DNA from 2 places in the Kitasatospora sp. NBC_00374 genome. Region 1 is predicted to be linked to the other one. Evidence: riboswitches for the same ligand, from Rfam matches in the RefSeq annotation. Region 1 holds a riboswitch; the other holds the start of a gene.

What was found. Region 1 has a riboswitch for cyclic di-AMP ahead of OG871_RS22675 (transglycosylase family protein). Riboswitches for the same ligand answer to the same signal wherever they lie in the genome.
Region 2: it holds a riboswitch for cyclic di-AMP, as region 1 does, so the genes downstream of both, OG871_RS13760 (peptidoglycan DD-metalloendopeptidase family protein) here and OG871_RS22675 (transglycosylase family protein) in region 1, are expected to answer to the same signal.

Annotation. Positions count from the first base shown of each region.
Region 1 is NZ_CP107964.1:5,028,599-5,034,202, forward strand. It holds gene OG871_RS22670 (cytochrome P450) at 1-1,046, shown strand, start outside; cyclic di-AMP (ydaO/yuaA leader) riboswitch at 1,393-1,572, shown strand; gene OG871_RS22675 (transglycosylase family protein) at 1,576-2,289, shown strand; gene eno (phosphopyruvate hydratase) at 2,478-3,764, shown strand; gene OG871_RS22685 (septum formation initiator family protein) at 3,868-4,359, shown strand; partial or broken gene OG871_RS22690 (DUF501 domain-containing protein) at 4,359-4,859, shown strand; gene OG871_RS22695 (exopolyphosphatase) at 4,991-5,604, shown strand, end outside.
Region 2 is NZ_CP107964.1:3,060,986-3,066,589, reverse strand. It holds gene OG871_RS13770 (hypothetical protein) at 48-242, shown strand; gene OG871_RS13765 (DUF6348 family protein) at 345-1,124, opposite strand; cyclic di-AMP (ydaO/yuaA leader) riboswitch at 1,738-1,898, shown strand; gene OG871_RS13760 (peptidoglycan DD-metalloendopeptidase family protein) at 1,904-2,887, shown strand; gene OG871_RS13755 (YDG/SRA domain-containing protein) at 3,086-3,973, opposite strand; tRNA gene OG871_RS13750 (tRNA-Gly) at 4,160-4,233, opposite strand; tRNA gene OG871_RS13745 (tRNA-Pro) at 4,412-4,485, shown strand; gene tig (trigger factor) at 4,853-5,604, shown strand, end outside.

The DNA.
Region 1 (5,604 bases):
GCCACCGCAGCGGCCGGGTCGGCATCCCGGGCGAGCGGCAGGCGGACCTGATGACCCACCTGCTGAACATCGACCCGCCGGACCACACCCGGCTGCGCCGCCTGGTGTCCAAGGCCTTCACCCCGCGCCGGGTCGCCGAGTTCGAACCCCGGGTGCAGCAGCTGACCGACCGGCTGATCGACGACTTCGCGGCCCGCGGCTCGGCCGACCTGATCCACGAGTTCGCCTTCCCGCTCCCCATCTACGCCATCTGCGACCTGCTCGGGGTCCCGGCCGAGGACCAGGACGACTTCCGGGACTGGGCCGGGATGATGATCCGGCACGGCCGCGGCCCGCGCGGCGGAGTGGCCCGGGCGGTCAAGAAGATGCGCTCCTACCTGCTGGAGCTGATCCACCGCAAGCGGGCCGACCTGGGCGACGACCTGATCTCCGGCCTGATCCGGGCCAGTGACCACGGCGAGCACCTGACCGAGAACGAGGCCGCGGCGATGGCCTTCATCCTGCTCTTCGCCGGCTTCGAGACCACCGTCAACCTGATCGGCAACGGCCTGTACGCGCTGCTCGGCCACCCCGAGCAGCGGGTCCTGCTGCAGGAGTCCGTCCGGCGCGGCGAGCGCGCGCTGCTGGCCACCGCCGTGGAGGAACTGCTCCGCTACGACGGACCGGTGGAGCTGGCGACCTGGCGGTTCGCCACCCACCCGCTCAGCATCGGCGGGGTGGACATCCCGGTCGGCGACCCGGTCCTGGTGGTGCTCGCCGCGGCCGACCGCGACCCGGCGCGCTTCGCGGCGGAGAACACCCTGGACCTGGCCCGCCGGGACAACCCGCACCTGGGCTTCGGCCACGGCATCCACTACTGCATCGGCGCCCCGCTGGCCCGGCTTGAGGGACAGCTCGCCATCGCCACCCTGTTGACCCGCCTCCCCGACCTCCGGCTCGACGCTGACCCGGACGCCCTGCGCTGGCGCGGCGGCCTCATCATGCGCGGCCTGCGCGAACTCCCGGTCGCGTTCACGCCGCCTGCCGGGGATTCGATTCGGGCATGACATTCCTCCATTCGGACGCGTGCTGACGAGGCGTCGTTCCGGCGGCCGGAAATCGGCTGTTTCCAGCCCGGGAGTCCGCGGGAAGGTGTTCCGGCTGTCCGGAAACAGCCCGGACGGGGGTGTCGGACACGCGGCTCGGCGTGTCCTTGGGGTTGTCCGGCGGGTCCGCTGAATGCTCATCAACCCGGACATACCGGGATAGTTGGCAGACGATCCATGACGGTACGTAATTTATGCGTGATGTTGGCGATATGAGCTTGTGATTGACCGACAGATCTGCCTAATCTCCGTGGAGCCCGCAGCCGTGGGCCCCGAACGCGGAACGCCGAATCCTGTCCGCCGCGCCTCGGGAAACCGACCAGACCCTGGACAGGGGCGGGGGACCCAGGTTTGTTGCCGTCCCCAACGGCTAGGGGTGAAGCCGCCGATGCGGAAGCAGGAACCCCCTCCTGCTCCGCCGAGGCGGACGGGCCAACCTCCCGGTCCGAACCCGACAGCTCACCTCGCAGGCGTGCGGAGAGGAATCCTCATGCTGTTCACCGGAACGGGCCGTCACCGTCGCAGGACCCAGGCCGAGAAGGTCATCGCCGCCGCAGGCGTGGCCGGAGTCGGTCTGGCACTGCCGCTGCTCACCGCCGGCGGCGCACACGCCGCACCCGTGTCGACCTGGGACCGGGTCGCGCAGTGCGAGAGCGGCGGCAACTGGGGGATCAACACCGGCAACGGCTTCTACGGCGGGCTGCAGTTCACCCCCAGCACCTGGAAGTCGTTCGGCGGTACGCGGTACGCCGCGCAGGCCAACCAGGCCTCCAAGGGCCAGCAGATCGCCGTCGCCGAGAAGGTCCTGGCCTCGCAGGGGCCCGGCGCCTGGCCGGTCTGCTCCGTCAAGGCGGGGCTCACCAAGGGCGGTGCGCCCGCGCAGGTGGACGCCGGGGACTCGGACGAGGGCTCCGCCCGCAGCGCCGCCCCGGCCAAGGCGGCCAAGAAGCCCGCCACGCCGAAGGCCCCGCGGCCCGCCGCGCCCAAGGAGGCCGTCGCCCAGGAGGACGAGCCCGCCGTGTCGGACGACCCGGCCGCGCAGTCCGGCGACGCCTACACCGTGAACCCGGGCGACACCCTGTCCGGCATCGCCGACGCCCGGCACCTCGCCGGCGGCTGGCAGCAGCTCTACCAGGCCAACCAGGCCGTGATCGGTGCCGACCCGGACCTGATCGAGCCCGGCCAGGTGCTCCGGCTCGGCTGACCGCGGCCGGGTGGAAGGCCGCCCCGTTCGGGGCGGGGCGGCCTGTTTTGTGGGCATTCAGGTGAACTACCGGTCGGTAGCCGGGTCACACGGTGAGACGGGGCCACGGTCTGCGCGGCCCGGGCGTCGCGTGCGGTTAGGCTCTGGTCGTAACGACAACACATCCCGCTTCCGCAAGGAGATGCCTCGTGCCGTCCATTGATGTCGTCGTAGCCCGTGAGATTCTCGACTCGCGCGGTAACCCCACGGTCGAGGTCGAGGTCGGGCTCGACGACGGCAGCACGGGCCGTGCCGCCGTCCCGTCCGGCGCCTCCACCGGCGCCTTCGAGGCTCTCGAGCTGCGTGACGGCGACAAGAACCGCTACTTCGGCAAGGGTGTCGAGAAGGCCGTTCTCGCCGTCATCGAGCAGATCGGCCCGGAGCTGGTCGGCTACGACGCCACCGAGCAGCGCCTGATCGACCAGGCCATGCTCGACCTGGACGCCACCCCGGACAAGTCCTCGCTCGGCGCCAACGCGATCCTCGGCGTCTCCCTCGCCGTGGCGCACGCCGCCTCCGAGGCCTCCGACCTGCCGCTGTTCCGCTACCTCGGTGGCCCGAACGCGCACGTCCTGCCGGTCCCGATGATGAACATCCTCAACGGCGGTTCGCACGCGGACTCCAACGTGGACATCCAGGAGTTCATGATCGCCCCGATCGGCGCGGAGTCCTTCTCCGAGGCCGTCCGCTGGGGCGTCGAGGTCTACCACACGCTCAAGGGCGTGCTGAAGGAGCGCGGCCTCTCCACCGGCCTGGGCGACGAGGGCGGCTTCGCGCCGAACCTGGACTCCAACCGCGAGGCGCTCGACCTCATCACCGAGGCCATCAAGAAGGCCGGCTACACCCCGGGCAAGGACGTCGCGCTCGCCCTGGACGTCGCCGCCTCCGAGTTCCACCAGGACGGCTCGTACCAGTTCGAGGGCAAGGCGATCTCCTCCGCCGAGCTCATCGACTACTACGCCGAGCTGGTCGCCGCGTACCCGCTGGTCTCCATCGAGGACCCGCTGGACGAGTCGGACTGGGACGGCTGGAAGGCCATGACCGACAAGCTCGGCGACAAGGTCCAGCTGGTCGGCGACGACCTGTTCGTCACCAACCCGGAGCGCCTGCGCCGCGGCATCGAGTCCGGCACCGCCAACGCGCTGCTGGTGAAGGTCAACCAGATCGGCTCGCTGACCGAGACCCTGGACGCCGTCGAGCTGGCCCAGCGCAACGGCTACCGCTGCATGATGTCGCACCGCTCCGGCGAGACCGAGGACGTCACCATCGCCGACCTCGCCGTCGCCACCAACTGCGGCCAGATCAAGACCGGCGCCCCGGCCCGTTCCGAGCGCGTCGCCAAGTACAACCAGCTGCTGCGCATCGAGGAGATCCTCGACGACGCCGCCGAGTACGCGGGCCGCGGCGCGTTCCCGCGCTTCAAGTCCGAAGGCTGAGCCTGACACACGGCCGTTGCACCTGGGCCCCGGTCCTCACCCCGTAGGGTGGGTGCCGGGGCCCCGGCGTGCAGGGCCCGCTCACCGCGGGGAGGGGTAGGAGATGGCCAGGTGGAGGATTCCGGGGCTCGCGACGCGGCCGCGGTTCACCAGCCGGGCCACCGTCCTGGTACTCGTCCTGTGCTCGCTGGTGGCGATACTCGCCTACCCCGCCCGGCAGTTCATCGCGCAGCGGTCCGAGGTCGCCGAACAGCGGGCGCGGGCGGAGCAGGTCCGGCAGCAGGTCGAGCAGCTCACCCGGGACCGGGCCCGCTGGCAGGACCCGGAGTACGTGAAGGCGCAGGCGCGGGAGCGGCTGCACTACGCGCAGCCGGGTGAGACGCCGTTCGTGTCGGTGGACCCGACGCCCTCGGCGACCGTGAAGTCCTCGTCGGCCGGTGCGGCCCCCGCAGCCCAGGCGAAGCCCCTCAAGCCGTGGTACGCCGGATTCTGGGAGTCGGTCGACCTGGCCGACACCGCCCCGCCCCCGACCGGACCCGCCCCCAGCGCCGAAGCGCACCCGAACCCCCGCCCCTCATCGAAGACAGACCGCTGATGACCACTGAGCACACTCCCGTCGCCGACTCCGACGTCGCCGCCATCGCCGCCCAGCTCGGCCGTGTCCCGCGCGGCCTGCGCGGCGTCGCCCACCGCTGCCCCTGCGGCAACCCGGACGTCGTGGAGACGGCGCCCCGGCTGCCCGACGGCACCCCCTTCCCCACCCTCTACTACCTGACCTGCCCCAAGGCCGCCTCGCTGATCGGCACCCTGGAGGCGGACGGCGTGATGAAGGATCAGACGGCCCGGCTGGCCGAGGACCCGGAGCTGGCCGCCGCCTACCGGGCGGCGCACGAGGACTACATCGCCCGGCGGGACGCGATCGAGGTGCTGGAGAACTTCCCGAGCGCCGGCGGCATGCCGGACCGGGTGAAGTGCCTGCACGTGCTCGTCGGCCACTCGCTGGCGGCCGGCCCCGGCGTGAACCCGCTCGGCGACGAGGCGATCGGCATGCTGGAGGACTGGTGGGCCAAGGGCCCGTGCGTGTCCCCGGCCGAGGTGGCCGCGAGCGCCGCCGCCGTCGCCGAGCAGCGCGCCGCCGCCGAGGACCACGCGGCCGTGATCGCGGCCAAGGAGCAGAAGGCCGCCGAGCGCGCCGCCAAGCGCGCGCAGACCGAGGAAGAGGGCCAGTGACCGTCACCAGGGTCGCCGCGATCGACTGCGGCACCAACTCGATCCGGCTGCTGATCGCCGACCTCGACCCGGAGACCGGCGAGATCACCGACCTCGACCGGCGGATGGTCATCAACCGGCTCGGCCAGGGCGTGGACAGCACCGGCCGGCTGGCGCCCGAGGCGCTGGAGCGCACCTTCGCGGCCTGCCGCACGTACGCGGAGCTGATCACCGGACACGGCGTCGGCCCGGACCGGATCCGGCTGACGGCCACCAGCGCCTCCCGGGACGCCGAGAACGCCGAGGAGTTCACCCGGGGCGTGCGGGAGATCCTGGGCGTCCGGCCCGAGGTCATCACCGGCGAGGAGGAGGCCCACCTGTCCTTCCTCGGCGCCACCAAGGAGCTGTCCGGCACCGACCTGGCCACCCCGTACCTGGTCTTCGACCTGGGCGGCGGCTCCACCGAGTTCGTGCTCGGCGCCGAGGAGGTGCAGGCGGCCCGCTCGGTCGACATCGGCTGCGTCCGGATGACCGAGCGGCACTTCGCCGGCACCGAGCTGCCGACGCTGGGTCAGATCTCCCGGGCCAAGGCGGACATCAGGGCCGCACTGGACCTGGCCGCCGAGACCGT
Region 2 (5,604 bases), 2.0 Mb from region 1:
TCCGGTTCCACCCCGCACCCCGCCACGAAATGAGGAAGTGAATCCGGGTGGCCTTCTCCGTCTCCGCGCTGGTGCTGTTCGGCATCATCGTTGTCATCTTCATCCGTAACAAGCAGCTGAAGACCAGCCACGCGATCATCGCGGCGCTGTTCGGCTTCATGGTGAGCCAGTCGACGGCTGCCAAGCCGATCCAGGACTTCCTCACCCAGCTCGCCTCGACGATCTCCTCCGTCGCGGGCTGACCACGCCGGGTCCGTCGGTCGGGGCCGGGCGGCCGGTGCGCCGTCCGGCGCTCTGTCCTGCCCTCGCGCAGGACCGGGGGCGGGCGGGCGGGCCGCCCCGGGCTAGCCGCGCTGCGGTCTGGCGCGACGCCAACGGTCGAGCAGCCTCGGGCGCCGGCTCACGACCGCTGTCTCGGCGGGCTCGGCGCCGCCGCCCGCCCGCGCCGCCGGCTGCTCGGCGGACTCGGCCACCAGCAGGATGAACAGCCTTGCCCAGCAGAGCCGTTCACCCCGCGGCCAGTCCAGCGCGCGCAGTGCGGCCGAGGCCCGGTCGGAGACGACGCCGTTCACCCGGACCTCGGCGACGTCCTCGCCCGCCCGGCCGCCGAGGAACAGCTTCACACCGTTCACCTGCGGCCCGGTCAACTCCTGGCGCAGCGCGTCCGCCAGCACCGGCAGCGGCTGATGGTCCGCGAGCCAGTCCGCCAACTGACGTGACCCGAAGCCGAACACCGCGGCCGGACCCTGCACCGCCTGCCAGCCGGGCAGTTCGGCCGAGCGGTAGTGGTCGCCGTACTCGCCCCGGCGGTCCAGCAGTTCGACCACGGCGGTGGCCGTGGTGGTGGCCCACATCCGGACGGCGTTGTCGAGCTGTTCCTCCTCGGTCCGGCCGAGCCCGGCCGCGCAGTCCCAGACCACCGGGCCGTCGGCGCGGCCCAGATGCAGGACATAGCCGAGGTCGACATGGCCCGTCCCGCCGTCACCGGGGTGCTCCCGTACCGCCACGGCCGTGGTGCCCGGCCCTCGCAGCAGCTCGCCGTCGACCGTGAACCCCTGTCCGAAGCGCGCCATTTCGCGGATCACGCTGCGCTGTATGACGTCCAGTCGGTGCTCCGGGCGCACAGGCCGGCTCCTTGCTCAACGGTGGGGGACTCGAACGCGTGTGAGGCTATCGGCCGCCACCCGGTCGCGGGAAACCAGCGGACAACTGGCGCCGTCTCAGGTACCGCCGGGGCGCGTGGAGCGGGCGCGTCGGCCGCCGTACGGGGGCGGGCGGGCCGGTCGGATGGGGTCGGGAGGCGCGGGGGCGCGGGAGGCACAAGAGGGGCGCGCGGGAGGGGCGCGGGAGGCGCGGGAGGGGAGCGGGCCTCCGGGGGCGACGGGCGACGGCCCGGGGGCCGTACCGGTGGTGAAATCCGTGACGGCGGGCACCGGGACGGGTGACGGGAGTCACCTTCGATTCCACGTCGACCACCTGACGGTGATATAGCCGTCGCGTGGCGTGAAATTCGGCACTCCCTGTGCGTGTGCGCATTCCCGGAGTGAGCGAATCGGCTGCGGTCGGCCTCAAGGTCACAGCGGAGCGTGACTTTCGGCCCAAGTGATCTTATGTCCGTTTCGTTCCTTACGCTCCGTCACTTGCTCCGTACACGCTTCATGGGTTTTGCTTCGTGACCTGCCCGGCAAACGCCGGGCGGGGCCACCGGGCGGAACGCCGAGTCCTGCCGCTGCCCGGGGCCGACGCACACCATCCGTGCACGGCAGGAGCGGGGGACCCAAGGTAAGTGCCGTTCCGGATTCTCCGGGCCGGCTTGGGGTGAAGCCGTGTCTTTTTCACGGCCGGGCGATCTCCCGTCCGAACCCGACAGCTCACCTCGTAGGCGTCGGAGAGGAACCGCTCAATGTCCGCTAAGGGCAAGCACCGTCGTCCCCGTCTGTCCCGTCTGACCCGAATTGCCGTCGCCACCGGTGTCGTCACCGCTGCCGTCGCGCTCCCGGCGACCGCCGCCCAGGCCCACGGCACCTCCGCCGACGCCCACGGCGCCGTCTCCGCCCCGGCCCCGGCCGCCGCGCCGGCCGCCCCGGCCGCCGCCCAGACCCCCGCCGACCACAGCTACGAGGTCGTCCACGGCGACAGCCTGTCCAAGATCGCCGACGCCCAGCACGTCGACGGCGGCTGGCAGAAGCTGTACCAGGACAACCGTCAGGTCGTCGGCGACAACCCGAACCTGATCTTCCCGGGCCAGAAGCTGAACGTCGCCGGCCACGCCGCGGCCCAGGCTGCCCCGGCCGCCCCGCAGGCCGACACCTCGAAGGCCTCCCGCTCCGAGCACCGCGCCCCGGTCACCCCGGCCCCCAAGGCCGAGACCGCCAAGCCGGCTGCCGCCAAGCCCGAGGCCCCGAAGCCCGCCGCCGCCAAGCCGGCCGCGCCGAAGACCCAGGCCCCCGCGGCCCCGGCCGCCTCGGCCCCCGCCGCCACCTCGGGCTACGTCGCCCCGGTCAGCGGCCCGATCGGCACCCCGTACCACCAGGCCGGCTCGGCCTGGTCCAGCGGCTACCACACCGGCGTCGACTTCGTCGTCGGCACCGGCACCTCGGTGAAGGCCATCGCGGCCGGCACCGTGGTCTCCGCCGGCAACGGTGGCGCCTACGGCAACGAGATCGTCATCAAGCACGCCGACGGCAAGTACTCCCAGTACGCCCACCTGTCCTCGATCGGCGTCCAGGTCGGCCAGACCGTGACCGCCGGCCAGCAGATCGGCCTCTCCGGTGCCACCGGCAACGTGTCCGGCCCGCACCTGCACTTCGAGATCCGCACCGGCCCGGCCTACGGCTCCGACATCGACCCGGTGGCCTACCTGGCCGCCCACGGCGTCAAGGTCTGATCCCCGGACCACCCAGCCGTACCCGCCGGAGGCCCGGCCCGGGACACCCCGTCCCCGGCCGGGCCTCCGGCATGCCCAGGTCTGGACGCTGGCCCGGTGCGATCTGACCGATGGTGGCGACCAAGTCGGCCGCGGGCGAGCCAACTTCTGCGCTGGAGATCGTCCTTGCTTGTGCTGGCGAGGGGGGAGGCTTCGGTGTCAGCCCGATATCCAGCGCCCGCGATGTTGCCGGACGAAGCGCACGTCGATCCGGTGCCGTGGGTGGGTCCGCAGGGCGGCCAGCTCCTGATGCGTCAGCCCGTCGATGACCCGGAGGTCATCGGTCAGGTAGCGGGCTCCGTTGTCGAAGAGCACGTGGCAGTTGGGACAGAGGCAGAGCACGTTCTCAGTGACGTCAGGTCCACGGTGCGGTCGGCCGAGGGCCTGAATGTGAGCGCCTTCGCTGTAGGTGGATCCCCCCGGGATCTCCAGCGTGAGGGCGCAGAGCTGGCACTGTCCGCCGTGCCACTGCTTCACCTGCTGGATGACCACGCTGTTGCGGACGGACCGCTGGACCGTGAAGGTTCGGGTGCGCGCCGGCTGATGGGGGAGGTCGCCATGGAACGGCACCACATCCTCGGCGACCTCAGCCTCCTCGGCTGCGACCATCCGGAACTGGCAGATTCGGAAGCCGTCAACACCCATCTTGATGCTGTGCGACTCCACGCGGAACAGGCCGTCGTAGCGAAAGCCTGCAGGAGGGGAGTATGCGGGGTCTCCGCTAGCTCCGCGGATCACCCGAACAAGGAGTCCCTCAAGCTGGCTGCGAACCAGGCCAGCGTTACCGGAATCGGTGAGCACCTGGTCACGGGTCTGCCGCCCGGTCGTGCTGTCGCGGCCACCGTGACCGGTGTAGATGATGACGTTGCCGTGATCCTCGTCGTCCACATACCCGCCGGATACCACGATCGAGTCCGCACCCTCGCGCGGGTTGCCGTGGATACCGGCCATCCGCGGGGCGTGCACGCCAGCTTCGCTGAGTTCAGTCCGGCGAGGGAAGTGTGAGCCGACCGGGTGCCCGTCAATGTGACCAAAGACCTTTGCCATCCACACAGTCTCGCAAGGATGTACGACGCGGCGGGTGTGTTCGGAGGACCCCACGGGTCCGCTGCGCTCGGTTGCGTGGTCGCCGAGCGCGAGAGGCGCGGAGCGGGCACGCCGTCCCCGGCGGGCTGTCCAACGGAAGCGGCCCCCAGCTCGGCGATTGACTCGCTGAACTGGGGGCCGAACCTGTGGAGCGGGCGACGAGAATCGAACTCGCGTGACCAGTTTGGAAGACTGGGGCTCTACCATTGAGCTACGCCCGCGTGCGTGCAGTTGACGGTGTGTCCGACTGTACGCGACCTCTCGGCCGGGGTGCGGCTGCGAGGACGGGGTTAGCGTACCTGGTCCGGGTGGTGAAGTGCACGTCGCCTTCGGTGCGGCGGGGGGTTGATAATGCGCCGGGCGGCGTCGGGCTGCCGTGTACTCTTCCTCTCGGCACCACGGGGTGTGGCGCAGTTTGGTAGCGCGTCCGCTTTGGGAGCGGAAGGCCGTCGGTTCGAATCCGGTCACCCCGACAGTGTGCGGCAGGGTCTCGTCCATCGGACGGGGCCCTGTTGTCGTCTCCGCGCCGTGCTGCGGGCGGGCTGTGGGGCGGGCCGCGGGCGGGCTGCGGCGGGTCGGGTTCTCCGGTTCCGCGAGGGGCTTCGGCAGCGCCCTGGCGTCTGCCTTTCGCGGTACCGGTAGGATGGGCTGCTGGTGGTAGTCCCTGTGGCATGCCTGCAGGTCAACCGCCCGAGGGCGAGGAGTCACGCTCACCGTCCACCCCAATACGGGAGATGCAGCTCCAACCGCCCATCGCCCGTCTCGCCCGTTCGTACGGCCCAAGGCCTGATCGAGTCCGGGCGGAGACAACCAGCCCGCAAGCCCCTAGGAGACCTAACCGTGAAGAGCGCCGTCGAGACTCTGAACCCGACCCGGGTTCGACTCACCGTCGAGGTGCCCTTCGAGGAGCTCAAGCCCAGCCTCGACGCGGCGTACAAGAAGATCAACCAGCAGGTCACCGTCCCGGGCTTCCGTAAGGGCAAGATTCCGGCGAAGGTGATCGACCAGCGCTTCGGCCGTGCCGCGGTGCTCGAGGAGGCCGTGAACGACGCGCTGCCGCGCTTCTACACGCAGGCCGTGGACGAGGGCAAGATCGAGGTTCTCGGTCAGCCCGACATCACCGACATCGAGGGTGTCGAGCGCCTCGCGGACGGCGGTGACCTCAAGTTCACCGCCGAGGTCGACGTCCGTCCGGAGATCGCTCTCCCGGACTTCACCTCGATCAGCGTGGTCGTCGACCCGGTCGTCGTCTCCGACGAGGACATCGAGAAGTCGCTGGAGCAGCTGCGCGAGCGCTTCTCCTCGGTCAAGGACGTCGAGCGCGCCGCCGGCGCCGAGGACGTCGTGGTCGTGGACCTCGAGGCCAAGGTGGACGGCGAGGTGCCGGAGGACGGCACCGCGACCGGCGTGAGCTACGAGATCGGCTCCGGCCGCCTGCTGGAGGGCATCGACGAGGCCGTCATCGGCCTGTCCGCCGGTGAGACCAAGACCTTCACCACCACCCTCAAGGGTGGCACCCAGGCCGGCAACGACTCGGAGGTCACCGTCACCGTGACCGCCGTCCAGGAGAAGGAGCTCCCGGAGCTGGACGA